Regions from separate parts of the Kitasatospora sp. NPDC088783 genome, predicted to be linked through region 3. Evidence: riboswitches for the same ligand, from Rfam matches in the RefSeq annotation. Region 3 holds a riboswitch; each other region holds the start of a gene.
What was found. A riboswitch is a leader RNA that binds a small molecule or an ion and turns the genes downstream of it on or off. The one in region 3 is predicted to bind cobalamin.
Positions count from the first base shown of each region.

Region 1: it holds a riboswitch for cobalamin, as region 3 does, so the genes downstream of both, ACIP60_RS09635 (ribonucleoside-diphosphate reductase subunit alpha) here and metE (5-methyltetrahydropteroyltriglutamate--homocysteine S-methyltransferase) in region 3, are expected to answer to the same signal.
Region 2: it holds a riboswitch for cobalamin, as region 3 does, so the genes downstream of both, ACIP60_RS28550 (HoxN/HupN/NixA family nickel/cobalt transporter) here and metE (5-methyltetrahydropteroyltriglutamate--homocysteine S-methyltransferase) in region 3, are expected to answer to the same signal.
Region 4: it holds a riboswitch for cobalamin, as region 3 does, so the genes downstream of both, ACIP60_RS06560 (prenyltransferase/squalene oxidase repeat-containing protein) here and metE (5-methyltetrahydropteroyltriglutamate--homocysteine S-methyltransferase) in region 3, are expected to answer to the same signal.

Region 1 covers NZ_JBIVKJ010000003.1:240,726-248,354, reverse strand. The annotation lists gene ACIP60_RS09635 (ribonucleoside-diphosphate reductase subunit alpha) at 1-2,415, opposite strand; cobalamin riboswitch at 2,585-2,723, opposite strand; gene ACIP60_RS09630 (GNAT family N-acetyltransferase) at 2,940-3,434, opposite strand; gene ACIP60_RS09625 (helix-turn-helix domain-containing protein) at 3,704-4,690, shown strand; gene ACIP60_RS09620 (histidine phosphatase family protein) at 4,925-5,683, opposite strand; gene mctP (monocarboxylate uptake permease MctP) at 5,850-7,445, opposite strand; gene ACIP60_RS09610 (DUF3311 domain-containing protein) at 7,466-7,629, opposite strand, start outside.
Region 2 covers NZ_JBIVKJ010000012.1:72,519-80,147, forward strand. The annotation lists gene nusB (transcription antitermination factor NusB) at 1-138, opposite strand, end outside; gene efp (elongation factor P) at 141-704, opposite strand; gene ACIP60_RS28525 (aminopeptidase P family protein) at 775-1,890, opposite strand; gene rpmG (50S ribosomal protein L33) at 2,029-2,193, shown strand; gene ACIP60_RS28535 (type B 50S ribosomal protein L31) at 2,251-2,493, shown strand; gene ACIP60_RS28540 (helix-turn-helix domain-containing protein) at 2,580-3,155, opposite strand; gene ACIP60_RS28545 (EamA family transporter) at 3,275-4,120, shown strand; gene ACIP60_RS28550 (HoxN/HupN/NixA family nickel/cobalt transporter) at 4,128-5,249, opposite strand; cobalamin riboswitch at 5,280-5,490, opposite strand; gene ACIP60_RS28555 (DUF6445 family protein) at 5,574-6,266, opposite strand; gene ACIP60_RS28560 (Fpg/Nei family DNA glycosylase) at 6,349-7,155, opposite strand; gene ACIP60_RS28565 (helix-turn-helix domain-containing protein) at 7,234-7,629, opposite strand, start outside.
Region 3 covers NZ_JBIVKJ010000005.1:40,611-48,239, reverse strand. The annotation lists gene ACIP60_RS16060 (FAD-binding oxidoreductase) at 1-911, opposite strand, end outside; gene cobF (precorrin-6A synthase (deacetylating)) at 1,162-1,923, shown strand; cobalamin riboswitch at 2,032-2,258, shown strand; gene metE (5-methyltetrahydropteroyltriglutamate--homocysteine S-methyltransferase) at 2,409-4,715, shown strand; gene ACIP60_RS16045 (CbtA family protein) at 4,801-5,559, opposite strand; gene ACIP60_RS16040 (CbtB-domain containing protein) at 5,594-5,806, opposite strand; gene ACIP60_RS16035 (histidine phosphatase family protein) at 6,243-6,830, shown strand; gene ACIP60_RS16030 (two-component system response regulator) at 7,258-7,629, shown strand, end outside.
Region 4 covers NZ_JBIVKJ010000002.1:476,031-483,659, forward strand. The annotation lists gene ACIP60_RS06540 (short-chain fatty acyl-CoA regulator family protein) at 1-1,323, shown strand, start outside; gene ACIP60_RS06545 (bifunctional 2-methylcitrate synthase/citrate synthase) at 1,281-2,417, opposite strand; gene prpB (methylisocitrate lyase) at 2,436-3,341, opposite strand; gene ACIP60_RS06555 (MmgE/PrpD family protein) at 3,341-4,849, opposite strand; cobalamin riboswitch at 5,057-5,190, shown strand; gene ACIP60_RS06560 (prenyltransferase/squalene oxidase repeat-containing protein) at 5,287-6,366, shown strand; gene ACIP60_RS06565 (hypothetical protein) at 6,408-6,887, shown strand; gene ACIP60_RS06570 (hypothetical protein) at 6,948-7,163, opposite strand; gene ACIP60_RS06575 (hypothetical protein) at 7,279-7,629, opposite strand, start outside.

The sequences.
Region 1 (7,629 bases), on a different contig from region 3:
TCACTGGCAGGCCTCGCAGGACTCGGGGTTCTCCAGCGAGCAGGCGATGGCGTCCTGCTCGGCCTGGGAGAGGGCGGGGGTCTGCACCGGCACGGGGGCGGCGGTGCGGGTGGCGCCGGACGCGGCCTGGGCGATCCGGGTCGCCGGGCGCGAGCGCAGGTAGTAGGTGGTCTTCAGACCGACCTTCCAGGCGTAGGAGTACATCGAGGAGAGCTTGCCGATGGTCGGCGCGGCCATGAACAGGTTCAGCGACTGGCTCTGGTCGATGTACGGCTGGCGGGCGGCGGCCAGGTCGATCAGCGCGCGCTGCGGCAGCTCCCACGCCGTGCGGTACAGCGAACGGACCTCCTGCGGCAGCCAGTTGAACTCCTGGATGGAGCCGTTGGCGTCGCGCAGCGCGTCCCGGGTCTGCTGGTCCCAGACGCCCAGCTCCTTGAGCTCGCGCACCAGGTACGGGTTGACCTGGAGGAACTCGCCGGACAGCGTCTCGCGCTTGAACAGGTTGGAGACCTGCGGCTCGATGCACTCGTAGACGCCGGCGATGGACGCGATGGTCGCGGTCGGGGCGATCGCCAGCAGCAGCGAGTTGCGCAGGCCGACCTCGGCGATCCGGGCGCGCAGCGCCTCCCAGCGCCCGGTCCACCGCGGGTCGGCGCTGCCGAAGTGGTCGACGTGCAGCTGGCCGCGGGCGGCGCGGGTCTCGCCGTACGCCTCGTGCCGGCCGAACCGCTCGGCCAGGTCGGCGGAGCGCTCGTACGCGGTGAGCATGATGCGCTCGGAGATCAGGGTGGAGAGGGTCTTGGCCTCGGCGGAGTCGAAGTCGATCCGCAGCTGGAAGAAGACGTCCTGCAGGCCCATCACGCCCAGGCCGACCGGCCGCCAGCGGGAGTTGGAGGTGCCGGCCTCGGTGGTCGGGTAGAAGTTGATGTCGATCACGCGGTCGAGGAAGGTCACCGCGGTGCGGACGGTGGCGTCCAGCCGGTCCCAGTCCATCGCGTTCAGCAGGTCGGCGGCGGTGGCGCCGGGGGCGACGTGCGCGCCCAGGTTGACCGAGCCGAGGTTGCAGACCGCGGTCTCGGAGTCGTCGGTGACCTCCAGGATCTCGGTGCACAGGTTCGAGGAGTGCACCGTGCGGCCGGGCAGCGCGGTCTGGTTGGCGGCCCGGTTGGAGGCGTCCTTGAAGGTCATCCAGCCGTTGCCGGTCTGCGCCAGGGTGCGCATCATCCGGGCGTACAGGGTCTGCGCGGGGATGGTGCGCACGGCCTTGCCGGCCAGCTCGGCCTTGACGTACGCCTCGTCGAACTCGGCGCCCCACAGGTCGACCAGCTCCGGCACGTCGGCCGGGGAGAACAGCGACCAGTCGGCGTCGGCGTTGACCCGGCGCATGAACTCGTCCGGGATCCAGTGCGCCAGGTTCAGGTTGTGGGTGCGCCGGGCCTCCTCGCCGGTGTTGTCGCGGAGCTCCAGGAACTCCTCGATGTCGGCGTGCCAGGTCTCCAGGTACACGCAGGCCGCGCCCTTGCGCCGGCCGCCCTGGTTGACCGCCGCCACGGAGGAGTCCAGGGTGCGCAGGAACGGCACGATGCCGTTCGACTTGCCGTTGGTGCCGCGGATCAGCGAGCCGCGGGAGCGGATCCGCGAGTAGGACAGGCCGATGCCGCCGGCGTGCTTGGAGAGCCGGGCGATCTGCGCGTACCGGTTGTAGATCGAGTCCAGGTTGTCCAGCGGCGAGTCCAGCAGGTAGCAGGAGGACATCTGCGGGTGCCGGGTGCCGGAGTTGAACAGCGTCGGCGAGCTGGTCAGGTACTCCAGCCGGCTCATCAGGGTGTACAGCTCGGCGACCTCGCGCACCGACTCCTCGGTGGTGCCGACCGCCAGGCCCGCCGCCACCCGCAGCAGGAAGTGCTGCGGGGTCTCGACCACCTTGCGGGTGATCGGGTGGCGCAGCAGGTAGCGGGACTGGACGGTGCGCAGGCCGAAGTACTCGAAGCGGTCGTCGCCCGCCTCGTCGATCAGCGAGTCGAACAGCCCGGCGTGCCCGGCCACGAACGCGGCGGTGGCGTCGCCGATCAGGCCCTCGGCGTGGCCCACGGCCACCGAGGAGGAGAACGAGGTGACGCCCTGGGTGGCGGCCTCGTCGCGGATCTCCAGCGCCAGCAGGCGGGCGGCCAGCTTCGAGTACTGCGGGTCCTCGGCGATCATCGACGCGGCGGCCTCCACGGCCAGCCCGCGCAGCTCGGCGAAGTCCGAGCCGGCGTGGCGGCCGCGCAGCGCGGCGGCGGCGACGTGGCCGGGGTCCACCTGGGGGAGGTCGGTGCTGCGGTCGGTGAGCAGCCGGAGCAGCGCCGCACCGGGGTCGGTGAAGGCGTCGGCGGATCCCTGGGACGGCAGGGTGACTGAGGCGGCGACGGTCAAGGCGCACTCTCTCCTGTGGCGGCGGACGTGGCTCGGGGTGTCCGGCACCGCACGCGGCCAGGGGAGGGCGGCACGAAGGAACGAGAACGCGTTCCGGCGCGCGAAGACCACCCCCGGTCCGCCCGCGAGACCGGACGGCAAAGCTGTGCTGCATGGCGTCTGCGGGGATGCCGTGTCGCACACCGTCGGCAGGTCCTCGGACTGCGCGGGCGTCGCAGCAACCCGCTCACCGTTGCGGGGCAGTCCCGGATTCGCACCGGATTCCCCTGCGTCGACAGCGAGAGTGAGCATACATGTTGTGGTGGCTGGAACTGGAAGCACCAGATGTAGTAGCGCGTGTCGCGTCGGCGGTGCCGCGCGTAGACAACGAAACCGTCCGCGAACCGTCCGCCGACCGCCCACGAACCGTCCGCCGACCGCCCACGAACCGTCCGCGAACCGCCCACTGACGGCCCGTGGGCCCGCCCGCGGACGGCCCGCGGACGGCTTCGGGTCCGGGCTCGGGGCCCTGCTCGGGCCCGCCCTCAGAACCGCGTCGTGTAGACCCACAGGTCCGTGCCGGGCGCCGCCGACCAGTCCCGCGCGGGGCTGCGGACGAAGCCCAGGGCGTCGTAGATCCGGTGCGCGGCGGTCATCGACGGCCGGGTGGAGAACGCCATCCCGGCCAGCCGCAGTTCCCGGCTGCGCGCGATCGAGGCCCGCACCAGGGCCCGGCCGACGCCGCGCCCGCGGGCCGCCGCGCCGACCGCGAGCATCCGGATCTCGCCCTCGTCGGGGTGCGCGACGTCCGCCCACGCGGTGCCGCCGGGCGCGAAGGTCACGCAGCCGAGCACCGCCCCGCCGTCGTCGACGGCGACCAGGAGCTCGGCCTCCCGGTTGCGGCGGGCGGCGTCGCGGAGGAGTGCGGCGTAGGGGGAGTCGGGGCGGGTGTGGCCGTCGCCGACGAAGGCTTCGACGCTGACCTCCCCGGCTCCGGCGAGGTCGCGGTCGAGGGCGCGGCGGACGGTCGGGGAGCGCATCCGGACAGTGTGCCGGACGGCCGACGGCGCGGGTCGGCCAGGTCCGGGTCGAACGGGTAGCCGCCCGGCCGGTGCACGTCGTCGCGGCCGTGCCGGCCGTTGCGGTCCAGGTCGCGGCCGACCAGGACGCCGAGGAGTCCGAAACTGCCGAGGAGGCCCAGCAGGGCGAGTGCGGTGGTCATGCCTCCACTGTCCGCGCCCGGCCGGGGCCGGACGAGTGGCAGGAACGCACCATTGCCACGAAATCCTGCCACTGCCATGCTGGCCGGATGCGGAAGCTGGAGAACGTCGCCGTCGTGGTGCTGGAGGAGGTCCACCCCTTCGAACTGGGGGTGGCCTGCGAGGTGTTCGGCCTGGACCGGAGCGAGAGCGGCCTGCCGGTCTACGACTTCGCCCTGGTCGGCGACCGCCCCGGCCCGATGCGCACCCACTCCGGCTTCACCGTCGACGTCCCGCACGGCCCCGAGCGGATCGCCGGGGCCGACCTGGTGATCGCCACCGCCACCGGCATCCGCGCGCACTACCCCGAGGAGGTCTGCGCGGCGCTGCGGGCCGCCCACGACCGCGGCGCCCACCTGCTGTCGATCTGCTCCGGCAGCTTCCTGCTCGGCGCGGCCGGCCTGCTCGACGGCCGCCGCTGCACCACCCACTGGCGCTACGCCGACCTGATGGCCGAGCGCTTCCCGCTGACCACCGTCGAACCCGGCGTGCTGTACGTGGACGACCACCCGGTGATCACCTCGGCCGGCACCGCCGCGGGCATCGACGCCTGCCTGCACCTGGTCCGCAAGGTGCAGGGCGCCGAGGTGGCCCGGGCGATCGCCCGCCGGATGGTGGTCGCCCCGCACCGGGACGGCGGCCAGGCCCAGTTCATCAACCGGCCGGTGCCCGAGGGCGGCGGCGAGTCGCTGGCCGGGGTGCTGGAGTGGATGCGCCGCCACCTCGACCGGGAGACCGGCGTCGACCAGCTCGCCCGGCTCGCCCACATGTCGCCGCGCACCTTCGCCCGCCGCTTCCGGGAGGAGACCGGCACCACCCCGCACCGCTGGCTGACCGGCCAGCGGGTGCTGCTCGCGCAGCACCTGCTGGAGTCCACCGGCGAGAGCGTGGACGCCATCGCCACCCGCTGCGGCTTCGGCAACGCCGCCACCCTGCGACACCACTTCGGCCGCCGCCTGGGCACCACCCCGCAGGCCTACCGCCGGGCCTTCGGCGGCCCGCGCCGCACCGCCGGGCCGCAGTACCAGGACGCCTGACCGGGGCACGGCGGGGGAGCCGGAACGGGGGCTGGAACGAGGGACCGGGCCACGGACACCGGGCTGCGCCGGCAGGCGTCCGGGCCCGGGGTGCCTGTGCCGGGGGTCGCCCGCCCGAGTCGGCCGCGGGCGCTCGCGGCCCCGTGGCGGGGGCCAGGTCGGGGGTCGGGCTGCTGTGGTGCCGGGCTGCGACGGCAGGGCGTCCGGGCCCGGGGTGCCGGCGTGGGGCTGCGGTCAGGTCGAGAGGTGGTCGGTGCGGTTCCAGCCGGTCGGGCGCAGCCGTCCCTCGTGGGACCGCCACGTGCTGGTCGAGCAGTTCGCCACCGGGAGCAGGGCCAGCAGCTCCCGCTCGGTCGGCCGGTCCAGGACGTGGCGCAGCATCAGCACCGTGCAGTCGTGCGCCACCACCAGCACCGACCGGCCGGCCTCCTCCGCGCACAGGTCGCGCAGCAGGTCGCGGACCCGCAGGGCCACGTCCAGCCAGGACTCGCCGCCCGGCGGCCGGTAGTACAGCTCGCCCATCCGCCGCCGCCGGGCCGCCTCCGCGGGGTGGTCGCGTTCGATCGCGGCCTTGGTGAGCATCTCCAGCACGCCCAGCTCGCGGTCCCGCAGCCGCTCGTCGTGGCGCACCGCCAGCCCCACCTGGACGGCTCCCAGCCCGGACGCCTGGGCCAGCGCGATCCGGGCGGTCTCGGCGGTGCGCACGTACGGGGAGCACCACACCGAGCGCGGCCGGTCGGCGGGCGGCAGTTCGGCCCACCAGCGGCCCAGGTCGCGGGCCTGGTCCTGGCCGTGCAGGGAGAGCGGGATGTCGGCGTCCCGGCAGGTGATCGGGACGGAGAGCGCCCCGCTGGCGTCCGCGTGCCGGAACTCCACGTTGGCGGTGGACTCGCCGTGCCGGGTGGCGATCAGGACCGAGGGCAGTCTCGGTCCGGCGTCCGGCTGCTGCGCCTCCGGACGGTGCCCGTTGCGTACCGTGGTGAGGTCGGTCATGGCGGTGGCTCCCCGTGGTCGGTGGCGCGGGCGAGTGGACCCGTCTCCCCCGGTCTCTCCAGGGAGCGGGCGGTCATAACAGATGGTCGCGCCGTCACCCCAGTGTCGATCGGGGCAACGGCGCGACCACAGGGCGCATGGCGCGGCTATGCGCGCCCCCGGTGCGTCAGTGCGCCACCGCGGGCTGTGGAGCGTGCTCCACGGCCTCGTCGCCGGACTCCGCGGAATAGTCCGCCTTCGAGGTCTCGTCGGCCCCCTCCGGGGCCTTCAGGGCCCGCAGCACCAGCGTCAGGACCACGGCCACCGCCAGGTTCAGCACGAACGCGGTCAGACCGATGTAGCCGGTCTGCCCGATCCCCGGGATGTTCGAGCTGCTGCCGCCGAAGTGCTTGGTGGCCGGGGAGGAGATCCCCCAGGCCAGCCAGGTGCCGTACACCATGCCGACCGCCCAGCCCGCCAGCAGCGCCCAGCGGTGGAACCACCGGGTGAACAGGCCCGCCACCAGTGCCACCGCGGTCTGCAGGATCCACAGGCCGCCCAGCAGCTGGAAGTTGATCGCCACCTGCTTGTCCATCAGCAGCACGAACACCAGCGCGCCGACCTTCACCAGCAGCGAGGCGATCTTCGCCACCCGGGTCTCCTCGGCCGGCGTCGCGTCCGGCTTCAGGAACTCCTTGTAGACGTTCCGGGTGAACAGGTTCGCCGCCGCGATCGACATGATCGCCGCCGGCACCAGCGCGCCGATCCCGATCGCCGCGAACGCCACCCCGGTGAACCAGGACGGGAACATGTCCGCGAACAGCTGCGGCACCGCCAGCTGGCTGTTGTAGCCCTTCACGCCCTTGCCCACCCCGGCCGCGATCGCCAGGAAGCCCAGCAGCGCCAGCAGGCCCAGCATCAGCGAGTACGCCGGCATGATCGCCATGTTCCGGCGCACCGTGTTGCGCGACTTCGAGGCCAGCACGCCGGTCACCGAGTGCGGGTACATGAACAGCGCCAGCGCCGAACCGAACGCCAGCGTCGCGTACGCCCACTGCCCCGACGGGCCGACCACCAGCGCCCCGCTCGGCTTCCCGTTCGCCCCGGGCGTGGCGAACTTGTGCTGCGCCGCGTCGAACACGTGCCCGTAGCCGCCCAGCCGCATCGGGATGTAGACCACCGCCACGATGATCACGATGTAGACCAGCGCGTCCTTGACGAACGCGATCAGCGCCGGTGCCCGCAGGCCCGAGGAGTACGTGTACGCGGCCAGCACGCCGAACGCGATGAACAGCGGCAGGTCCTTCAGGAACCAGTTGCCGCTGCCGCCCACGCCCAGCACGTCCAGCACCGCCTGGATGCCGACCAGCTGCAGCGCCACGTACGGCATGGTCGCCAGGATGCCGGTCAGCGCCACCGCCACCGACAGCCCGCGCGAGCCGTACCGGCCGCGCACGAAGTCCGCCGGCGTCACGTACCCGTGCACCCGCGACACCGACCACAGCCGGGGCAGGAACAGGAACACCAGCGGGTACGCGATGATCGTGTACGGCACCGCGAAGAAGCCCGCGGCGCCGGCCGCGTAGATCGCCGCCGGCACCGCGATGAACGTGTACGCGGTGTACAGGTCGCCGCCCAGCAGGAACCAGGTGATCCAGGTGCCGAAGCTCCGGCCGCCCAGCCCCCACTCGTGCAGGTGCGCGGCGTCCGCGGCGCGCCGCCAGCGGGAGGCCAGGAAGCCCATCACCGTCACCGCGGCGAAGAACAGCAGGAAGACCGTCATCGCGGTCCAGTCGACGTGCTTCACGACCGGCCCCCGTCCGACGGCTGGGCGGGCAGGACCGGGACGGCGGGGGCGGCCTTGCGGGCCGCCTCGTCCCGCCGGATCAGCAGGTACGCGGCGCCGGTGAACAGCGCCGACACCGGCACCCACAGCAGCTGGTACCAGTAGAAGAACGGCATTCCGC
Region 2 (7,629 bases), on a different contig from region 3:
GATGCCCTCGTCCGGACGGGGGTCGCGGGCCCGCGCGATCCAGTCGGCGAGCACCCGTTCGGGGGACACGCCGCGGTGGTCCGCCTCGAACAGGATCTGGAAGGCCCGGGTGCGGGCCTTGCTACGAGCAGCCGCCACGGTTACTTGACCCGGCCGAGGTAGCTGCCGTCGCGGGTGTCGACCTTGACCTTCTCGCCCGTGGTGACGAACAGCGGCACCTGGATCTCGGCGCCGGTCTCCAGGGTGGCGGGCTTGGTGCCGCCGGTGGAGCGGTCGCCCTGGACGCCCGGCTCGGTCTCGGCGATGACCAGCTCGACCGCGGCGGGGAGCTCGACGTACAGCGGGACGCCCTCGTTCTGCGCGACCAGGGCCTCGAAGCCCTCCAGCAGGTACTTGGCGGCGTCGCCGACGGTGGCGGAGTCGACCGGGACCTGGTCGTAGGTGTCCATGTCCATGAAGATGAACGCGTCGCCGTCGCGGTACGAGTACTGCATGGTCCGCTTGTCGACGTTGGCGGTCTCGACCTTGATGCCCGCGTTGAAGGTCTTCTCGACGACCTTGCCGGAGAGGACCTCCTTCAGCTTGGTGCGAACGAAGGCCGGGCCCTTGCCGGGCTTGACGTGCTGGAACTCGACGACGGTCCAGAGCTTGCCGCCGTCCAGCTTGAGGACCATGCCGTTCTTGAGATCGTTCGTGGTAGCCACGGGCGCACTTACTCCTGATATGTCCGCTGTCAAGGAACACCAAGCGGCGCGCCGCCGGGACCGGGCTCGGTCACAGCGCGAGGAGCTCCTTGGTGGTGATGGTGAGCAGCTCGGGCCCGCCCTCCTCGGGAGGCCGCACCACGAGCGTGTCCTCGATCCGGACGCCGCCCCGACCCGGGAGATGGACCCCGGGGCCGACGGTGACCGGCACGCGATTGTCCAGTTTACCCATGTCGGCGGGCCCCAGGCGCGGAGCCTCCCGGATCTCCAGGCCGATGCCGTGCCCCAGGGCGTGCACGGAGCGCTCGGCGTGGCCCGCGGCCTGGAGGATCGAGCGGGCCGCGTCGTCCGGGACGTGCTGCTCGACGCCGGGGCCGAGGGCCTCCCGGCCGGCCCGCTGGGCGTGGAAGACCAGCCGGTGCAGCTCGACCTGCCAGGCGGCGGGGGCGGCGCCGATCACGAAGGTGCGGGCGGTGGAGATGCCGTAGCCGCGGTAGCTGGCGCCGAGCGCGACGGTGAGGAAGTCGCCCTCCTCGACCCGGCGGTCGGTGGGCTGGTGGCGCTCCAGGCCGGAGTGGGTGCCGGTGCCGACCGAGACCGGGAAGGCGGCCCGGTCGGCGCCGTGGTCGATCATCCGGCGCTCCAGCTCCATCGCCAGGTGCCGCTCGGTGCGGCCGACCAGGATGGATTCGAGCAGCTCGCCGAGGGCCTGGTCGGCGATCTCGGCGGCGATCCGCAGGTCGGCGATCTCGTGCTCGTCCTTGACCACCCGCAGCCGCTCGACCGCCCGGTCCAGGTCCAGCAGCCGGTCCGCCTGCGCCAGCCGGGCGACGGCGCGGTGCCGGGCCACCGTGAGGTCGTGCTCCTCGACGGCCAGGTCGCGCACCCGCAGCCGGGCGGCGGCCTCGGCGGCGGCGCACGCCGCGTCGGCCTCGCCGGGCACCGGCAGCCGGGTGACCTCCGGGTCGAGCCGCCGTTCGCCGCCCTCGCCGCCCTCGGCCGGCTCGGCGTCCTCGGGCACCGCGAGCACCGCGCGCTCGCGGGTGAGCAGCAGCGCGGCGCCCAGCGGCGGGCAGCCGGTCAGGTAGCGGACGTTGGCGGCGCGCGTGATCAGCGCGGCGTCGGCCCCGGAGGCGCTGCAGTGCTCGCGGAGGCGTTCGCGTCGTTCGGCGTGCGCGTCGGACATGCTCCGAGCCTACGAACGGGGGCCCCGGGGCGCCTGTCGGGGCGGGCCGTCGGGTGGGGAATGCCCGGCGGGGCGGCCGTGTTGTGACCTGATGAAAACGGCAATCGTTGCCGGGAGAAGGACGGAGAGGAGGCGGGCATGGCACGCAGCGAACTGCGACCGGTGGTCACGCTCCGGTCGACGGCGGGCACCGGGTTCACGTACGCGACGCGGAAGAACCGCCGCAACGACCCGGACCGGATGGTGCTGAGGAAGTTCGATCCGGTGGCCGGGCGGCACGTGGAGTTCCGCGAGGCCCGCTGAGGCACCCGGGGAGCCCGGAGGGCCAGACCGACCGACACACAGCGAGGAGGAGCAGTCATGCAGCAGGGAATTCACCCCGACTACCGTCCGGTGGTGTTCCGCGACAAGACCGGGGGCCTGTCGTTCCTGACCCGTTCCACCGCCGCGAGCGAGCGGACGGTCGAGTGGGCCGACGGGCGGACGTACCCGGTGGTGGACGTCGAGACGTCCTCGGCGAGCCACCCGTTCTACACCGGCAGGGCCCGGCTGATGGACACCGAGGGCCGGGTGGAGCTGTACCGGCGCAGGTACGGCGGCTGACGGCGCACGGCGGGACGCGAAGGGCCCCGGGGCTTCCCCGGGGCCCTTCGCCCGTGTCCGGTCGGCGGTCGGCGGTCGGCGGTCGGCTACGCGCCGGGCGGGGGGACCGAGACCACCATGGTGACCAGGCACGGCGCGTCGCCGTCGTTGCGGTAGCCGTGCGCGGTGCCGGCCTCGTAGGAGGCGGTGGCCCCGGCCGGGACGCGGTGCTCGCGGCCGTCCAGGGTGAGGGTGAGCACGCCCTCGTCGACCCGGGCGATCTCGACGGTGCCGGGCGGGTGCGGGTCGGAGGCGTGCGACTCGCCGGGGTGCAGCCGCCAGGACCACAGCTCCAGCGGCCCGGGGGCCTCGGCGCCGCCGAGCAGGGTGCCGCTGCCGCCCCCGGGGCCGTTCCACAGCCGGACGGCCTGCTCGGCGGGGACGATCCGGACGGCGGAGGTCTCGTCGTAGTCGAGCAGCCGGGCGATCGAGACCCCGAGCGCGTCGGCGAGCCGGACCACGGTGCCCACGCTCGGGTTGGTGCGGGCCTGTTCGATCTGGACGACCATGCCGCGGCTGACCCCGGAGCGGGCGGCCAGGGCGTCCAGGGTGTGGCCGCGTTCGAGCCGCAGACGCTTGAGGTTGCGGGCGAGGGCCTGGGTGACGAGATCGGCGTCCGGCACGGGCAGTCCAATATTCTGGTTGGGTGAGTGCAGCAGGTTGAACTATGCTGCGGCGGCATCGACAGATCCACCGACTGTACTGCGGGGTCCACCATGCTGTCCGCCTGCCGGTTCCTCCGGTGAGCGCCGCGTTCGCGCTGCTCGCCAGCCTGCTCTGGGGCGTCGCCGACTACGGGGGCGGGGCGATCACCCGGCGGGTGCCCGCGCCGACCGTGGTGGTGCTCTCCCAGTCGGCCGCCGCCGCGGTGCTCGCGGCGGCGGTGACCGCCACCGGCGGCTGGCCGGGGGCCTCCCCCGCCCTCTGGTACGCGGTGGCGGCGGGCGTGGTCGGGCCGTTCGCGCTGCTGGCGTTCTACCGGGCGCTGGCGCTCGGGCCGATGGGCGTGGTGTCGCCGCTGGCCACCGTCGGCGTGCTGGTGCCGATCGGCGTCGGCCTGTTCCTCGGCGAACGGCCCGGCGCCGTCCAGGGGTTGGGCATCGCGGTGGCCGTCGCCGGGGTCGCCCTGGCGGGCGGCCCGCAGCGCGGCGGGCCCGCGGTCGGCCGGCGGGTGCTGGTGCTGACGCTGGGCGCGGCGTTCGCCTTCGGGGCGGTGCTGGCCCTGGTCGCGCACGCCGGCGCGGGCGGCGCCCTGCTGCTCACGCTGTGCGTGCAGCGGCTGACCAACGCGGTGGTCGGGGCCGGGATGCTGGCCGCCGCGGCCCGCCGGCGGCCCCTCGGACTTTCGGCGGGCGCCCGGTCGCTGCCCGCGCTGACCGCCGTCGGGGTGGCCGACGTGGCCGCGAACGGCCTGTACGCGGCCGCCTCGCACCTGGGGTCGGTGGCGGTGGCGGCCGTACTGGCCTCGCTCTACCCGGTGGTCACCGCACTGATGGCGCGCGGCCTGCTGAAGGAGCGGCTGCTGCGGGTGCAGGTGGTGGGCGCGGGCCTCGCGGTGGCCGGGACGCTGATCCTGGCCGCCGGCTGACGCGCCGTCAGGACGCGCCCGCCCGCGGGCCGCCGAACGTCCGGGAGCGCTTGGCGATCCGCCAGTAGCCGATCGCGGCGGCCCAGACCACCACGAACAGGCCGACGATCACGAAGCCGACGTTGTCCAGGCCGAGGCCGGCGATCCAGCCGGTGACGGGATCGGTCAGGCCGAACTTGTCGTGCAGCACGGCGACCAGCTCGATGGTGCCGATCACGAAGGCCACCGCGATCGACAGCCCGGTGATGGTCAGGTTGTAGTACACCTTGCGGACCGGGTTCGAGAACGCCCACTGGTAGGCGATGTTCATGAACGTGCCGTCCAGGGTGTCGAACAGGCTCATCCCGGCGGCGAACAGCAGCGGCAGGCAGACCACCGCGTACCAGGGCAGGCCGGAGGCCGCGCCGGAGCCCGCCATCACCATCAGGGTGACCTCGGTGGCGGTGTCGAAGCCCAGGCCGAGCACCATGCCGACCGGGAACATCTGCCCGGGGCGGCTGATCGAGCGGGTGGCCCGGTTCAGCAGCCGGGCCAGGAAGCCCCGGGCGTCCAGGTGCTTCTCCAGCTCGGCCTCGTCGTACTCCCCGGCCCGCATCGCCCGGAACACCCGCCAGATGCCCAGCAGGGCGACCAGGTTGAGCGCCGCGATCAGGTAGAGGAAGGCGCCGGACGCGGTGGTGCCGACGGTGCCCAGCACCTGGTGGGTGGTCGAGTCCTCGTCCATCAGGGTGCCCGCCAGCGCCGCGCCCCCGGCCACCAGGGCGGCCATCAGCACCACCATCGAGGAGTGGCCGAGCGCGAACCAGAAGCCCACCGAGACCGGGCGGCGGCCGTCCGCCATCAGCTTGCGGGTGGTGTTGTCGATCACCGCGATGTGGTCGGCGTCGAAGGCGTGCCGCATCCCCAGGGTGTACGCGGTGACGCCCAGGCCGACGCCGAACACCTGGGTGCCGACCCGGTAGTCGTGCGGCACCACCAGGAACAGCAGCGTCCCGAAGGCCACCGCGTGCAGGGCCAGGATCACCGCCATCAGCCCGGCCGTGCGCAGGGTGTCCTCGCGCCGCCAGCGCAGGGCGGGCAGGACGGCGACCGGGCCGGTCCCGGCCAGGGTCGATTCGGGCGCGGTCATCCGCGGATCACGCTCCAGCACCTCGTGGATCACTTCGTGAGATGCCGTGGCCGGTCTCCTGGCTGACGGGGTGTTGCGCGCCGGCGCCCGGCCTTCCCGGCCGCGGGGGCCAGTGGCACGGGGTGGGAGCCGACGACTCCCCGATCACAGTGGCGAGGGCCGCTCCGGACTCCCGTGCCGCGCACTCGCGTGGCGGACACGGTGCACCGGCTTCCCGAGCACCACGGCCCGCCCACCGTAGGCCCGCCGCGGGTGCCGCGGCAAGGGCGCACCCGGGCCGGGGTGGCGCAGATCACGCCTGGTCAGCGGTGTGCTGACCACCGGTCAGGCCATCCAGAAGAAGACGCAGGTCATCCGCTTCTCCTCCAGCGCCGTCCCGTGGTACTCGGTCGCGGTGTGGATCAGGTTGGCGGTGTAGAGCAGCAGCCGGTTGTAGCGGTGCGGGACGGCCAGGTCCTCGGTGAAGGAGTCCGGCGGGACGAAGCGGGTGCCCAGCGCGTCCACCAGGTTGTTGTGCGGGGCGACCACGCTGTTGCCGCCGAGCCGGCCGCCGGGCAGGCTCTGCCGGTAGAAGCTGGTGCCGCAGCGCTTGGGGACGGCCGGGTTGAGGTACAGCACGGCGGCGTAGCGGCACAGCGAGCGGGAGTCGGTGTGCGGGCGCGGCTCGCACTCCCCGGCGCCCACCACCTGCACGCAGTTGTGGTTGAAGGTGCCGCCCTCGGCCTCGTCCAGCGCCCAGATCCGCGGCGCGCCGGTGGCCTCCCGGACCAGCTCCTCGACCCGCGCCAGCTCCGCCGGCTCCAGGCCGGGCATGGCTCGCAGGCCCGGCCAGGACTCCGGCTTGTGCGGGTAGCCCTCGTCCCAGTCGGTGCGCGCCAGGTGCCGGGCGCGCACCGCGTCCGGGTCCGGGAGGACGTCGTCCAGGACCCAGTAGTCACGGCCGCGGGTGGGCTTGCGGTACGGCAGGACCGGGAGCACCGGGGCGGGGCGCCGGTCCTGGAACGGGAGAGCGGGCATGGACCCGACAATAGGAGCGGCGTTCCGGGGCCTCGCCCAAGATCCGGTCAACCTTGCGTCAAGGCTTGCCCGTGACGCGGCGTCAGGACCGCTGGCAGCGCGGGCACCAGAACAGGTTCCGGGCGGCCAGCTCCTCGGTGCGGACCGGGGTGCCGCAGACCAGGCAGGGCCGGTCGTGCCGCCGGTACACGTACACCTCGCCGCCGTGGTCGTCCACCCGCGGCGGGCGGCCCATCGCCTCCGGGGTGTGCTCGGGGCGGACGGTGTCGATCCGGCCCGCGGCCACGCCGTCGTGCATCAGCGCCACCAGGTCCGTCCAGATCGCGTCCCACTCGGCCCGGGACAGCTCGCGCCCGGGGCGGTGCGGGCTGATCCCGAGCCGGAACAGCACCTCGGCGCGGTACACGTTCCCGACGCCGGCCAGCACCTTCTGGTCCATCAGCAGCGCGGCCACCGTGCTGCCGCTGCGGGAGACCCGCCGCCAGGCCGCCTCCCCCGACTCCCCGGCCCGCAGCGGGTCCGGCCCCAGCCGGCGGTGGACGGCCGCCTTCTCCTCCGGCGTGAGCAGCTCGCAGGCGGTCGGCCCGCGCAGGTCGGCGTACCCGGTGTCGTTGACCATCCGCAGCCGGACCTGCCCGACCGGCTCGGGCGCCTCGCCCGCCCCGAACGCGTACTTCCCGTACAGCCCCAGGTGCACGTGCAGCCAGTGCTCGCCGAAGCCCAGGAACAGGTGCTTGCCGTGCGCCTCCGCCTCGTCCAGCACCCGCCCGTCGATCAGCGCGGCCCCCTCCGCGAAGCGCCCCTGCGGGCTGGAGACCCGCACCGGGCGCCCCCCGAACAGCTCGTCGTTCCGCCTGGCCAGGCGGTGGATCACATGCCCCTCGGGCACCGGCGGTCAACTCCTCGGTCGTGGTGGTCGCGAGGAGTCCATTGTCCCAGGGCGCTCGGACAGGCCGGGCGGCCCGGTTCAGAGGGCGGCGGCGGCCTCGCGCAGGGCGGCGAGTTCGGCCAGGGCGAGGGCGGTGAAGTCCTGGCCGGGGCGGGCCGCCCAGTGGGCGAGGGCGGTGCGCAGGGCGAGCAGGGTGAGTTCGGCGGTGAGGACGGCGGCCGGGTCGGGGACGCCGCGCCCGCGCAGGGCCGCGGTGAGGGCGGTGGCGAGGGCCTCGCGCTTGAGGAGTTCGCGTTCGGTGAGCTCGGGGTTGGCGGCGACCACCTGCTGGCGCTCGCGGACGGCGGGGTGGCGTTCGGCGGTGAAGGCGTGGGCGCCGGCGGCGGCGAGGGCGGCCCCGGCGGCCTCCAGCGGGCCGGCCCCGGGCGGGGCGGCGGCGATCGCGTCGGCGAGCAGGCGCAGCAGCGCGTCGCC
Region 3 (7,629 bases):
TTGCAAGTGGGCGGGTTGCCGCCGGAGATCTGGCAGCTGGCCCAGAGTTCGGGCGGCGCGTCGGCGACCCACTGCTGCCAGGCGCCGAGCACCTGCGGGACGGAGCCGGCCGGGAAGGGCAGGACGAAGACGGTCAGGCCGGGCGCGGGCGGGGTGTCGAAGGTGAACCGGGTGACCACGCCGAAGTTCCCGCCCCCGCCGCCGCGCAGCGCCCAGTGCAGGTCGGGTTCGTGCTCGGCGTCGGCGGTCAGCACGCAGGAGTCGGCGGTGACGACCTCGGCGGCGGTGAGCCGGTCGCAGGTCAGGCCGTACTTGCGGGCCAGCACCCCGATGCCGCCGCCCAGGGTGAGGCCGCCGATGCCCACGGTGGGGCAGGACCCGCCGGGCAGCAGCCGGCCGGCGGCGGCCAGGCCCGCGTAGACCTCGATCAGCCGGGCGCCCGCGCCGACCTCGGCCCTGCCGTCGGGGTCGACCCGGACGGTGTTCAGCGCGCGCAGGTCGATCACCAGGCCCCGGTCCGGGATGCTGTAGCCGAGGTAGCCGTGGCCACCGCTGCGGGCGGCGATCGGGAGGCCGTGGCCGCGCGCCACGTCCAGGCAGGCCCGGACGTCGTCGGCGGAGGCGCACTTGGCGACCGCGCCGGGGAGTTGGCCGTCGTTCAGTTCGTTGAAGCCGAGCCGCGCCGTCCCGTACCCGGGGTCGGCGGGCAGCACCAGCCGGTCGCCGAGCCGTTGCCGCAGCGCCTGCCAGTCCGGCGGCGCGGCCCGCCACCCGCGTTGGCGGGGCGGGAACGCCCGCACCGAGCCCGCGTCCGCGCCGGAGGCCGGACCCGAACCCGGGCCCGAACCCCGGTCCTGCGCGCGGGCCGGGGAGACGCCCGCCGCGAGCCCCGCCCCCAGTGCTCCGCCCACGGTCAGAAAACGACGACGGTCCATTGTCACGACGCACCTTCCTCCCCCGCGCCGGGCGCACGGAGGCTCTGCGCCGATCGTCACGCCCCGCCCCGCCGCCGCCCGGCCGCGGCCCGCCGGAGTGCGTCCGATGGCCCAGCGCGCGTCCGCGCGCGCACGACGCCCCGCCGGGCTCCGCGCGCCGGGGGCTGCCGGCCGGAGCGCCGACCCGAGCCGGTGGACGCGCCGGGCAGCAGGCACAATCGCCGGTATGCGTACTCTTCTCGTCATCGGCATCGGCGCGGGCGACCCCGACCACCTCACCCTGGAGGCGGTCAAGGCGATCGGCCGCACCGACGTGTTCCTGCTGCTCGACAAGCCGGAGGAACGGCAGGACCTGATGCGGCTGCGGCGGGAGATGATCGCCGAGCACGGCCGGGCCGGGCACCGGGTGGTCGAGCTGGTGGACCCGGCGCGGGACCGGTCGGCGGCCGGGTACGCGGAGGCGGTCGAGGAGTGGCGGGAGCGGCGGGCCGACCTGGTGGAGCGGGCCGTGGCCGAGGAGCTCCCGGACGGCGGGACGGGCGCGCTGCTGGTGTGGGGCGACCCGTCGCTGTACGACAGCGTGACCGCCGTGCTGGACCGGGTCCTGGCGCGCGGGCGGACCGGGTTCGGGTACACGGTGGTGCCCGGCGTCAGCAGCGTCTCGGTGCTGGCGGCCCGCCACCGCACCACGCTGACCCGCACCGCGCGGCCGGTGCGGATCACCACCGGGCGGCGGCTGGCCGCCGAGGGCTTCGGGCCGGGCGCCGAGGACGCGGTGGTGATGCTGGACGGGCAGGCCGCGTTCACCGCCATCGACCCGGCGGGCGTGCACATCCACTACGGGGCGTACCTGGGCACCGAGGACGAGATCCTGGTCTCCGGCCCGCTGGCCGAACAGGCCGACCGGATCGCCGAGTTGCGGGCCGAGGCCCGGACCCGCAAGGGCTGGATCATGGACAGCTACCTGCTGCGCCGCACCGACGGCTGAACACCGCCCGGGCACCGGCTGACCACCGTCCGCCGTCCGCCGTTCGCCCGCGCGTCCCACGGACCGGACAGCTGCCGCACTTCGCACCGGAGAACGCCCGGTCCGTTCTACACTGGCCGCGCAACTGGTTCGCCCTGTCCGCCAGGCAGGGCGTCGCAAGAGGGAACCCGGTGGGAATCCGGGACTGCCCCGCAGCGGTGAGTGGGAACGACCGCCGTCATACGCACTGGGTCCGGACGGGCCTGGGAAGCGACGGCCAGTAGGTGCCCGGGAGCGTCGAGCCTCCCCGGGCGGGCCCGCGAGTCCGAAGACCTGCCCGTTGCCCGGGTGCGACCGTTCGCACCCGGTGACCGGTGACCTCGAGGGCGGGTCGGTACGGACACCAGGCGGGCAGGCGCGGTCGAGCGCGGCACCGCCCGGTCTCGGCACCCTTCCGCGCCTCCTGTGCACCGGACCCAGGATCAAGGCTCGCGAGGAGAGTCCCCTTGACTGCGAAGTCCGTAGCCGCGGCAACCGTCCACGGATACCCCCGCCAGGGCGGGAACCGGGAACTGAAGAAGGCCGTCGAGGGCTACTGGCGGGGCACCGTCACCGCCGACGCGCTGCACTCCACCGCCGCCGAACTGCGCTGCGCCAACTGGCGGCAGCTGGCCGGCGCCGGCATCACCGAAGTCCCCACCGGCGACTTCTCGCTGTACGACCACGTGCTGGACACCACGGTCGCCGTCGGCGCGGTCCCGCCCCGGCACCGGGCCGCGTACCAGGCCGACCCGCTGGACGGCTACTTCGCGATGGCGCGCGGCACCCAGCAGGTGGCGCCGCTGGAGATGACCAAGTGGTTCGACACCAACTACCACTACCTGGTGCCGGAGTTGGGCCCGGACACCGTCTTCGCCGCGCACTCCGCCAAGCAGGTCGGCGAACTGCGCGAGGCGCTCGGCCAGGGCTACCGGGCCCGCCCGGTGCTGCTCGGCCCGGTCACCTACCTGCTGCTCGCCAAGCCCGCGCCCGGCGTGGCCGCCGACTTCGAGCCGCTCACCCTGCTGGACCGGCTGCTGCCGGTGTACGCGGAACTGCTGGCCGACCTGCGGGCGGCCGGCGCCGGGTGGGTGCAGCTCGACGAGCCCGCGCTGGTGCAGGACCGCACCCCGGCCGAGCTGAACGCCGCCGCCCGCGCCTACCGGGAGCTGGGCGCGCTCACCGACCGCCCCAGGCTGCTGGTCGCCTCCTACTTCGACCGGCTCGGCGAGGCGCTGATCACCCTGGCCAAGGCCCCCGTCGACGGCCTGGCGCTGGACTTCACCGGCCCGGCGGCGGGCAACCTGACCGACCTGGCGGCCGTCGGCGGCCTGCCCGGCAAGCGGCTGGTCGCGGGGGTGGTCGACGGCCGCAACGTGTGGATCAACGACCTGGAGAAGTCCCTCGCCACCCTGGCGACCCTGCTCGGCCTGGCCGACACGGTGGACGTCGCCCCCTCCTGCTCACTGCTGCACGTCCCGCTGGACACCGCCGCCGAGCGCGACCTCGACCCGCAGATCGGCCGCTGGCTGGCCTTCGCCCGGCAGAAGGCCGCCGAGACCGCCCTGCTGGCCCGCGCCCTGCGCGAGGGCACCGCCGCCGTCACCGCCCAACTCGCCGCCAACCGGGCCGACCTGGCCTCCCGCGCGGCCTCCCCGATCACCCGCGACCCGGCGGTCCGGGCCAGGGCCGCCGCCGTCACCGAGGCCGACATCCGCCGCGACGCCCCGTACGCCGTCCGCGCCGCGGCGCAGAAGGCCCGGCTCGGCCTGCCGCTGCTGCCCGCCACCACCATCGGCTCCTTCCCGCAGACCGCCGAACTGCGCTCCGACCGCGCCGAGTTGAACGCCGGACGGATCGACGCGGCGGACTACCGCAAGCGGATGGAGGCCGAGGTCCGCGAGGTGGTCGCCTACCAGGAGCGGGCGGGCCTGGACGTGCTGGTGCACGGCGAGCCCGAACGCAACGACATGGTGCAGTACTTCGCCGAGCAGCTCACCGGCTACCTGGCCACCCGGCACGGCTGGGTGCAGTCCTACGGCACCCGGTACGTGCGTCCGCCGGTGCTGGCGGGCGACATCTCCCGCCCGCACCCGATGACAGTCGACTGGTACCGCTTCGCGCAGGGCCTCACCGACCGCCCGGTCAAGGGCATGCTGACCGGCCCGGTCACCATGCTGGCCTGGTCGTTCGTCCGCGACGACCAGCCGCTGGCCGACACCGCCCGGCAGGTCGCCCTCGCCCTGCGCGACGAGGTGGCGGACCTGGAGGCGGCGGGCGCCGCCGTGATCCAGGTCGACGAGCCCGCGCTGCGCGAGACGCTGCCGCTGCGGCGCTCCGGCTGGCCCGCGTACCTGGACTGGGCCACCGACGCGTTCCGGCTCACCACCTCCGGGGTCCGCGCCGACACCCAGGTCCACACCCACATGTGCTACGCCGAGTTCGGCGACATCCTGCGCGCCATCGAGGAGTTGGACGCGGACGTGATCTCGCTGGAGGCCGCCCGCTCGCACATGCAGGTGGCGCGCGAACTCGCCGAGGCGGGCTACCTCGCCGAGGTCGGCCCGGGCGTGTGGGACATCCACTCCCCGCGCGTCCCCTCCCCCGAGGAGGCGCTGGAACTGCTGCGGGCCGGGCTGGCCGCGATCCCCGCCGAGCGCCTCTGGGTCAACCCGGACTGCGGCCTGAAGACCCGCGGCTGGACCGAGACCCGGGCCTCGATCGACAGCCTGGTCGCCGCCGCCCGCACCCTGCGGGCAGAACTGACCGGCTGACGTCCCGCCCGCGACGGACGGGCCCGGAACGCCGACGGGCCGGCACGCACCGCATGCGGTGCGTGCCGGCCCGTCGGGCGCGCCGCTAGCGGGCGGCGGGGGCCGCCGTGGCGGTCGGCTCGGCGGTGCGGGCCGGCTTGGGCAACAGGAGCCGCTCGGCCAGGTGGCCGAAGAGCAGGCCGAAGGACAGCCAGAGGGTGAGCTGGATGGCCAGGGCCGCGACCCGGAACTGCCAGAGCAGGGTGGCGGAGAAGTCCTCGGGGACTTCGTTGATCGCGGGCAGCAGGACGTACCCGAGACCGATCAACACGGCGTAGCCGAGCCCGGCCACGACCGTGGCGTTCCAGTTGCCCAGCCGCGGGGCGAGCTGCTTGCCGGCCACCACGGCGGCGACGGCGAGCAGCACGCTCAGCAGCATCATCAGGAAGTACAGGGTGGTGCGCTTGCCGATGGTGTCCGGGTCGCCCACCGACGGCGGATTGGCCGGGTACTTGAGGAACGGGACGAGGTAGACGGAGGCCAGCGCCGCGCCGGAGAGCAGCAGGGCGGCGGCCCGGGGGCCGAAGCGGCCGGTGCGGCCGAGGGCGAAGCAGTACGCGAGGGCGGCGATGCCGCCGAGCGCGATGCCGTAGACCAGGATGCCGGTGGCCAGGCCCGCGGTGGACTGGAGGGTGCGGCTGACCAGTTCCTCGCCGTGCTCGTGGCTGTGGGAGTCCTCGAAGGCGATCGCGGCGTCCACCCGGGGTTCGCCGAGCAGGTAGGCCACGATCAGGGCGAGGACGCCCGCGCCGAGCCCGGCGAGCATGCCGCGGACCAGCAGGTTTCTGACGATGTGGGAATTCATGTGCGCGGGTGCTCGCTTCTTCTGCCGGAGCGGATCAGTGGCAGGGGAAGCCGAGCAGGTGCCGGCCGTCGTGCACCCACTCGTGCACGCTCTCGCCGGAGAGCAGCGAGGTGGCGCCCTGTTCGGCGCCGACGAAGTAGAGCAGGGTGAGCAGCAGGATGCCGAAGAAGACCGCCCAGGGCGCGATCGCCTTGACGGAGAGGGGGGTGATGGCCGGCGTGGCGGCGGGCGCTATGGGGTGAGCCATGGCCGTGTGACCTCCTTGCGGGAACTCGCGTCCCGGTCGTGTGGAGCAGGGTCGACGGAGGCGGGTCTGACTTCCCGTCGGCCGCCTGGGCGGCTCCGGGTTCACAGTGGCGCGACCGTGCCGGGCTCTCACCGGACTTCCACGCACCGTCGTTGATGTGGACTTGTTCGCCGAGAAGGTACCGTTCCCGGGCGGGCCCCGCCAGGGGCGCGGCACGCCATGCTACCAATGCGTGCACGAATGGTCCCCGGGAGGGAGGCGCTGTGGAGCTCCGGGTGATGTTGGTCGCACCGGCACCCGCCGGGTCGACGGCGGGCCGCCCCCCGACGCCCGGACGGTGTGCGCACGGTCGGTGCACGTCCGACCGGTGCACGTCCGACCGGCGCGCGTACGGCCGGTGGGTGCCCGGCCGGTGCGCGTCCGGCCGGTGGGCGGCATGACCACGGGAGTCCGAACGGTCCGGGTGGCCCTGATCGCCCCGGCGCTCGGCGCGGAGCTGCGCGGGGCGCGGTTCGGGGACGACCACCCGCTGACGGAGGCCGAACTGGCCCCGGCCCGCGCCCTCGCCGCGCCCCGGGCCGACCGCGTCCTGTCCGCGCCCTCTCCGCGCTGTCGGCAGACCGCCGGGGCGCTGGGCCTGGTTCCGGACGCTGTCGAGCCCGCGCTGGCGGACCTGGACGCGGGCGCCTGGCGCGGCCGTCCGCTCGCCGAACTCGCCGCCGCCGAACCGCGGTCGCTCGCCGCCTGGCTGTCCGACCCGGGCTTCGCCCCGCCCGGCGGCGAGTCCGTCACCGCCCTGCTGGCCCGGGTCGGCCGCTGGCTGGACGCCCTGCCCGCCGACACCGGCCACCTGCTGGCCGTCGCCGAACCGGCCGCCGTCCGGGCCGCCGTGGTGCACGCCCTGGCCCTGCCGCCCGCCGCGTTCTGGCGCCTGGACGTCGCCCCCCTCACCGCCACCCACCTCAGCGGACGCGCCGCCCGCTGGAACCTGCGCTGCGGCGCCCCCCTGACCGCAGCCACCTGACGGGCCATCAACTCCCTTGTCCACCAGGGGGAGTGACGACCTTCGTCCACCGCGCCGGGCATTCGGCCGGCCACCCTTCCCGCCGACCCGCACGGCCCGACCGCCCATCCGGCGCGCCGCCACCCCCCGCGCCACCCGGCGCGGCCGGTCAGGCGGTGCGCCCGGCGGTCGACCCCGCGGGTGCACCGGATCGGCCGGATCGGGCCGGTGCGCCGCCTAACGCCCCCGAACCGTGACCTGACCGCGCGTCAATTCCCGCTCCGGTGCCGTATTGTCGCCGTCCTCAGCCGTCCTCAGCCGGACGCGGCCGTATCCGCCGTTCCGGGCGGGGGGACGTCCGGCCGTACGGGTCGGCGGGAACGACGGGAGGGACACGGGTGCGGACGCGGACACGGTCGACGGCGGTGCTTCCGACGGGGTGCGGCTGGTGACGGCCGTGGACGGCCTCCCGCCGGCGGCTGCCGAACCGGGCGCGGAGCAGCGGGAGTTCGCCGAGGAGCTGCGGGCGCTCTGCCGCGGCCTGGACGCCCCGGAGGTGGACGGTGTGGCCGCCCGCTGCGGACTGGGCCCGGACGCGCTCGCCGACTTCCTCGCGGCCGTGCGGATTCCGCCGTGGGAGTTCGTCGAGGCGCTGCTCGACACCCGGGTCGCCGCCCGCGCCGACGTCCCCGCGCCGGAGTGCGCCCGGGCGCGGCTGCGCCGGTCGCGGATGGCCGCGCTGCGGGTCGCCCGGCCGATCGGCCGGGCCGTCTGCCAGCTCGAAGGTCAACTGCACGCCGCCGAACGGGAGATGCAGGAG
Region 4 (7,629 bases), on a different contig from region 3:
CACAGCCGGCGGCCCCTCACCGCCGCGGTGCTGCTGCGGATCTCCGAAGTCTTCGGCGTGGAGCCGGAGTTCTTCTCCGAGGCGGAGGAGGAACGGCTCGCCACCGACCTGCGGGCCGCCCTCGCCGACGAGGCGTGCGGCCCCGCGGTCGCGGCGGAGGAGGTGGTGGAGGCGAGCCGGAACCATCCGGACGTCGCCCGGGCGCTGGTCGCGCTGCACCGCCGCTACCGGGAGGCCGTCACCCGGGTCGCCGCACTCGACCACCCGGGGGGTGCCGCCGCGGCGCTGGTGCCCGCCGAACCCCACGACCAGGTACGGGACTTCTTCTACGCGCACCACAACCACATCGCGGTCCTCGACGCGGAGGCCGAACGCACCGCCGCCGCCCTCGCCGCGGACCTGACCGGCCGCACGGCCGCGCTGGTGGCCAGGTTCGGCGCCCGCCACGGGGTGCGGGTGCTGGACGCCGACCCGGGCGACCGGGCCGAGATGCGCCGGTTCGACCCGGCCGGCGGCACCCTGCGCCTGTCGCCCTGGCTGGCGGACGGCCAGCGGGCCTTCCAACTCGCCACCCAGCTCGCGCTGCTGGAACACCGCCCGCTGCTCGACGCCCTGGTCGCGGCGGCCGAACCGGCCTTCACCTCCGCGCAGGCCGCCGACCTGACCAGGATCGGCCTCGCCAACTACTTCGCGGGCGCCCTGCTGATGCCGTACTCCGCCTTCCACGCCGCCGCGGAGGAACTGCGCTACGACGTCGAACTGCTCCAGGCGCGCTTCGGCGTCGGCTTCGAGACGGTCTGCCACCGGCTGTCCACCCTCCAGCGCACCGGCCGGCGCGGCGTGCCGTTCTCGTTCCTGCGCGCCGACCGGGCGGGCAACATCTCCAAGCGGCAGTCGGCGACCGACTTCCACTTCTCCCGGCTCGGCGGCACCTGCCCGCTCTGGACCGTCTACGAGGCGTTCTCCGCACCCGGGCGCATCCTCACCCAGGTCGCCGAGATGCCCGACGGCAAGCGCTACCTCTGGATCGCCCGGACGGTGACCCACGGCGGCCACGGCCACCGCGCGCCCCGCAGCGAGTTCGCCGTCGCCCTCGGCTGCGAACTGCGCCACGCCCACCGCCTGGTCTACTCCGAGGGGATCGCCCTCGACCGGGGGCGGGCCGCCACCCCGATCGGCCTGGGCTGCCGGATCTGCGAACGGACCGACTGCGCCCAGCGGGCCCGCCCCCCGGCCGCCGGCCGGCTCGCGGTGGACCCGGACCGGCGCACCCGGGTGCCCTACCCGGTGACCGGCACCGTCCGGCGGCCCGGACCGTCGTAGCGGGCGAGCGGGCGGATCAGCGCGTTGTGGGCGAGCTGCTCGGTGATGTGGGCGGTCCAGCCGGTGATCCGGCTCATCACGAAGATCGGCGTGAAGGCGGGGGTGTCGAAGCCCATCAGGTGGTAGGCGAGGCCCGCCGGGTAGTCCAGGTTGGGGTGGATGCCCTTGCGCTCCAGCACCGCCTCGCGCAGGGCGGTGTGCAGGGCGGCCAGCCGGACGGCCCGGGGGTCCGCCGAGCCCTCGACCAGCCGGTCGAGGGCCGCCTGCATGATCGCGACGCGGGAGTCGCCGTCCTTGTAGACCCGGTGGCCGAAGCCCATGATCTTCCGTTCGGAGGCGAGTGCCCGGTCGAGCCAGTCCGCGGCCCGGGCCGGGTCGCCGATCTCCTCCAGCATGTGCATCACCGCCTCGTTGGCGCCGCCGTGCAGCGGGCCCTTGAGGGCGCCGATCGCGGCGGTGACGGCGCTGTAGAGGTCGGAGAGGGTGGAGGTGACCACCCGGGCGGTGAAGGTGGAGGCGTTGAAGCTGTGTTCGGCGTACAGCACCAGGGAGACCTCGAAGCAGCGCACCACCTCGGGGGAGGGGACGGTGCCGAAGCACATGTGGAAGAAGTTCTCGGCGTACCCCAGGTCCGGGTCCGGCGCGATGGGGGCCAGGCCGCGGCGGCGGCGCTGGTCGGCGGCGACCACGGTCGGCAGCTTCGCCAGCAGGTTCAGCGACTTGGCGAGGGCGGGGGCCGGACGGCCGTCGTCCTCGGTGGGGTCCTCCGCGCCGAAGAAGCTGACCGCGGTGCGCAGCACGTCCATCGGGTGGCAGGTCTCGGGCAGCTTGGCCAGCAGTTCGGCGGTGGTGCGGTCGAGCGGGCGCAGCGCGCGCTCGCGGGCCCGGAACTCGCGCAGCTGGGCCGGGTCGGGGAGTTCGCCGCGCCAGAGCAGGTGGGCGGTCTCCTCGAAGGAGCGGTGCGCGGCCAGCTCCTGGACGGGGTAGCCGCGGTAGGTGAGGGAGTTGGTCTCCGGGAGGACGGTGGAGATCCCGGTGGTGTCGACGACGACACCGGCGAGGCCGCGGTGGACCCCGGGCGTGGTGGCGGGCATGGGTGAACCTCCGGTGCGTCAGGTGCCGGGCGGCAGGGTGAAGTCGAAGACGGCCGAGTCGAAGGCCGCGTACTCCCGGTAGCCGAGCAGCTCGTACAGCCGGGAGCGGGTCTGCATCCGGGGCAGCAGGGACTCCTGGGTGCCCTCGGCGGCGATGGTCCGCAGGCCGTCCTCGATCGCGCCCATCGCCAGGCGCAGCAGGGTGACGGGGTAGAGGGCGATGTTGTAGCCGAGGTCCGTCAGGGTGCGGGTGTCCAGCAGCGGGGTCCTGCCGAACTCGGTGAGGTTGGCCAGCAGCGGCACGTCCACCGCCGCGCGGAACGCCTCGTACTCGGAGAGGTCGGCCAGCGCCTCGGGGAAGACCGCGTCGGCGCCCGCGTCGACGTACGCCTTCGCCCGGTCGATCGCCGCGCCGAGCCCCTCGACCGCGCGGGCGTCGGTGCGGGCCATCAGCAGGAAGTCGGGGTCGCGGCGGGCGTCGACGGCGGCCCGGACCCGGCGGACCATCTCCTCCCGGGAGGTGACGGCCTTGCCGTCGAGGTGGCCGCAGCGCTTCGGGTTGACCTGGTCCTCCAGGTGGAGCCCGGCCAGCCCGGCGTCCTCCAGCAGTTGGACGGTGCGGGCGGCGTTCACGGGCTCGCCGAAGCCGGTGTCGGCGTCGATCAGCACCGGCAGGTCGGTGGCGCGGGTGGTCTGCTGGGCGCGCTGGGCGACCTCGGTGACGGTGGTGAGGCCGATGTCGGGCAGGCCGAGGTCGGCGGCGAGCACCGCGCCGGACAGGTACGCGGCCTCGAAGCCCAGGTCCTGGATCAGGCGGGCGGAGAGCGGGTTGATCGCGCCGGGCAGGCGCAGCAGCCGGCCGGAGGCGAGCTGTTCGCGGAAGGCCCGGCGGCGCTGGGCGGGGGTGGTGCGGGTGTGCAGCATCAGAACAGGCCCTTCGGCAGGGTCGCGTCGAAGGCGCGCACCGCTTCGGCGTCCACGGCCGGGAACAGCTCGCCGAGGTCGGCGGCCCCGAGTTCGGCGAGGCCGGCCGCGGCGGCGAGGAAGCGCTCCTGGTCGGCCGGGACGACGATCCCCTCGGCGAGGGTGCGGAACTTGCCCTCGTAGGCGGGCCGGTCGAAGGGCCGGGCGCCGGCCGGGTGGGCGTCGGCCACGCCCAGCTCGTCCTCGACGACCGAGCCGTCGTCCAGCGTGATCACCACGCGTCCGCCGAAGGCCCGGCGTTCCGGGTCGGGGTCGTGGTAGCGGCGGGTCCACTCCGGGTCCTCGACGGTGGTGACCTTCCGCCACAGCGCGACGGTCTCCGGACGTCCGGCCCGCTCGGGGGCGTAGGAGCGCTCGTGGTGCCAGCCGCCGTCCTCCAGGGCGACGGCCAGGATGTACGGGATCGAGTGGTCGAGCGTCTCGCGGCTCGCGGCGGGGTCGTACTTCTGCGGGTCGTTCGCGCCGGAGCCGATCACGTGGTGGGTGTGGTGGCTGGTGTGCAGGACGACCGAGCGGACCCGCTCCAGCGGGCCGGCCTTCCCGCGCAGCCGCCGGGCCAGGTCGATGACCGCCTGGGCCTGGTACTCGGCCGAGTACTCCTTGGTGTAGGTGTCCAGGATCGCGCGGCGCGGCTCGTCCGGCCCCGGCAGCAGCACCCCGTAGTCGGCGGACGGGCCGTCCAGCATCCAGGCCAGGAAGCCGTCCTCGCCCTCGTAGACCGGCGACGGCGAGGTCTCGCCGCGCATCGCCCGGTCCACCGCCTCGACCGCCGCCTTCCCGGCGAACGCGGGGGCGTACGCCTTCCAGCTGGAGATCTCGCCCTTGCGGGACTGCCGGGTGGCGGTGGTGGTGTGCACCGCCTGCTGGACGGCCTGGTAGGTGACCTCGGTCGGCAGCCGCAGCAGCGCCCCGAGGCCGCAGGCGGTGGCCGCGCTCAGGTGCGCGACGTGGTCGATCCGGTGCGCGTGCAGGCAGATGCCCTTGACCAGGGCGACGTGCACCTCGTACGCCGCGACGACGCCCCGCAGCAGGTCCGCGCCGGTGCGGCCGGTGTGCTGGGCGACGGCCAGCAGCGGCGGGACGTTGTCGCCGGGGTGGGAGTAGTCGGCGGCCAGGTAGGTGTCGTGGAAGTCGAGTTCGCGCACGGCGGTGCCGTTGGCCCAGGCCGCCCACTCCGGGGAGACCCGGGTGCCGCTGCCGAACACCGAGGCGCCCGGGAGCGCGGCCCGGTGCGCGGTGGCCTGGGCGCGGGCGACGGCGACCGGGCGGCGCAGCAGCGAGGCGACGGCCACCGCGGCGTTGTCGATCACCCGGTTGACGGCCGTGTCCGCGCAGGCCGCCTCCGGTTGCTCGGTGCCGGCGGCCACCTCGGCGAGCTTCCAGGCGAGTTGGTCCTCGCGCGGGAGGCGGTCGGCGCTGGGGTGGACACGGACGCGGTGCTCGATCACGGGACTCCTCGGAGGCGTCGGCGGCTGGGGTGCGCATGATCGAGACTGCCGGTCGGGCCGCGGGCGGTCCAGCAGGCCGAGCTGCGGAATCCGCACCCGGCGGACCGGTGAATCGGCGAATCCTGCGAAGAACCGGAGGCGCACCGCCGACCGGGGCGTCCGTCGGCGGGACGCGCGCGCCCTTGACCCGGCCTCCGGCGCCTCGCCATGATGGGCCGTCATGTTTCCCGACTCCGCCGTCGGGGGAAGTCCGGTCCGAATCCGGCGCTGACCCGCAACGGTAGGCCGTCGACGGCTGTCGACGGCGAGCCCGATCACCCGGTGGCGGAGGTGTACGTCCACTCCTCCCGTCGTGGTCTGCGGGCCGGAGCTCCGAGGGCTGAGCCGCCGCGCGCCACCTCCTCCGGGCCCCGCGCGCAGGTTCGGAAAGGCTCTCCATGACCGTGCTCCGCCGCCCCCTGCGCCTGCTCGCGATACCGGCGCTCGCCCTCGCGGCCACGCTCCCCGCGGCCGTCCCCGCCCGGGCCGCCCCCGCCCGGGCCGTCCCGCTCCCCGCCAGCACCGCCACCCTCCGGCCGGACGCCGCCGCCGCGGGCTGGCTGGCCCGCCAACTCGTCGACGGCGACCACTTCGAGACCGTCTTCGACGGCACCGCCTACCCCGACCAGGGGCTGACCGCCGACGCCGTCCTGGCCTTCGCCGCCGCCCACGGCTCCGACACGGCCGCCGCCCGCGCCACCGCCTGGCTCGCCAGGCCGGAGAACACCGCCGGCTACCTGGGCGACGGCACCACCGAGGCATACGCCGGAGCCACCGCCAAACTGCTGCTCACCGCCGAGGTCCGCGGCGAGAACCCGGCCGCCTTCGGCGGCGTCGACCTCCCGGCCCGCCTGCGCTCCCTCCGGACGGCCGCCGGCCGCTTCTCCGACCGCTCCCAGTGGGGCGACTACAGCAACTCCTTCGGCCAGTCCCTGGCCGTCATCGCCCTCACCCGCACCCCCGCCGGGGCCCCGGCCGCCGCCGTCGACTTCCTGGCCGGCAGCCAGTGCGCGGACGGCGGGTTCCCGGCCTCCTTCGGCCAGGCCACCTGCACCGCCGACCCGGACGCCACCGCACTCGCCGTCCAGGCCCTCGCCGCCACCGGACGCGCCGCGAAGGCCGCCGCCGGACTGAACTGGCTGAGCGCGCACCAGAACGCCGACGGCGGGTTCGCCGCGGCCGGGGCCACCGCCTCCAACGCCAACAGCACCGGACTGGCCACCCAGACCCTGCTGTCCACCGGACGCCCCGTGGCCGGGCTCAAGGGCTGGAGCGCCCTGGTCGAGCTCCGGCAGGGCTGCGCCGCCGACCCGGCCGTCCGGGGCGCGGTCGCCTACGACGCCACCGGCTTCGACCCGGGCAGCGCCGCCCGCGCCACCGCCCAGGCGGTCCTCGGACTGAGCGGCACCCCGCTGGTCGCCCTCTCCGCCCACGGCGCCCGCCCCGCCGCGCCCGTCCTCGCCTGCCCGGCCCGCTGAACGCCCTGACCGACTGGCCCCCGAAACCAAGGAGCACCCGCATGAGCGACACCCTCGCCCCCGCCCGTCCGGCCCGCCGCGTCCTCGGCTCGATCGCCGCCGCGACGGCGCTGACCGCCGGCCTGCTCGGCGTCTCCGCCGTCCAGGCCCCCCAGGCGCAGGCGGCGGCCTGCTCCGGCACCACCGGCGTCACTGTCGTGGTCGACTTCACCGCCCTCGGCGGCGGCATCCAGACCGGCTGCGCCCCGGGCGACCCGGCCAGCGGCCTGGCGGCGCTCACCGGCGCCGGGTTCTCGTACGCGTTCCACCCGCGCTACCCCGGCTTCGTCTGCACGATCAACAGCCTGCCGACGACCTGCACCAACCCCAGCGGCAGCGCGTACTGGTCGTACTGGCACGCCCAGCACGGCACCGCCTGGACCTACAGCAGCCTCGGCGCCGGGAGCTACAACCCGGCGCCCGGCGAGGTCGAGGGCTGGTCCTTCGGCGCCGGTGCGCAGCCGGGCATCACCGCGCCCTGAGCGGCGGAACGCCGGCGCCCGGTCCCCGGACACGGGGCCGGGGACGGGGCGCCGGACCGATCAGGGCGCGCTGGTCCGCCGCCGCCGCCGCCGTCCGACCAGCCGGTCGGCGAGCAGCCGGTCGGCGCGCACGACCGCGACCGAGGCGTCGAGCAGGCACTGCGGAACGCGTCGGCCCCCGGCCGGGGCCGGGCACACGTCGAGCACCGCCTGGCCGACCTCGCCGCCGTGGCCCTCGACCGACTCGAAGCCCCCGTCCGCAACCGGCTCCAGCACCCGCGGTACCGACCCGGCATCCTCGACGGTTCCACGGCCGGCACCGGCCCGAACCCCGACACCCCGAGCTCCCCTGACGGACCGAAGTCGGTCACGCTCGTGCAGGACCGAGCCTTCAGCCCACTCGTACCTGACGCTCGGGGCGGCCGGTCTCCGGGTCGAGGGCCACCACGAACACCTCGCCGCCCTCGGTGGTCAGCTTGATCCGGTCGGGTCCGTCCCACTGCGCCGAGGCCAGCGCGTTGTCGGGGGCGTCGCCGTTGAAGTAGCCGACCCGCCACCGCCGTGCGGTCAGGCCGGAGCCGGCGTCCACCGAGACCCACCAGAGCGGATCGATCACCGCGGTGCCCTCGTGGATCACCAGGCTGCGGTCGGAGCGGCCGGGAGCCGGCCGGTCCGCGGTCTTGTGCGGCGTGCTGCCGAAGCCGAGCAGTGCGAAGGGCGAGGCCAACAGGGTGCAGCCGAG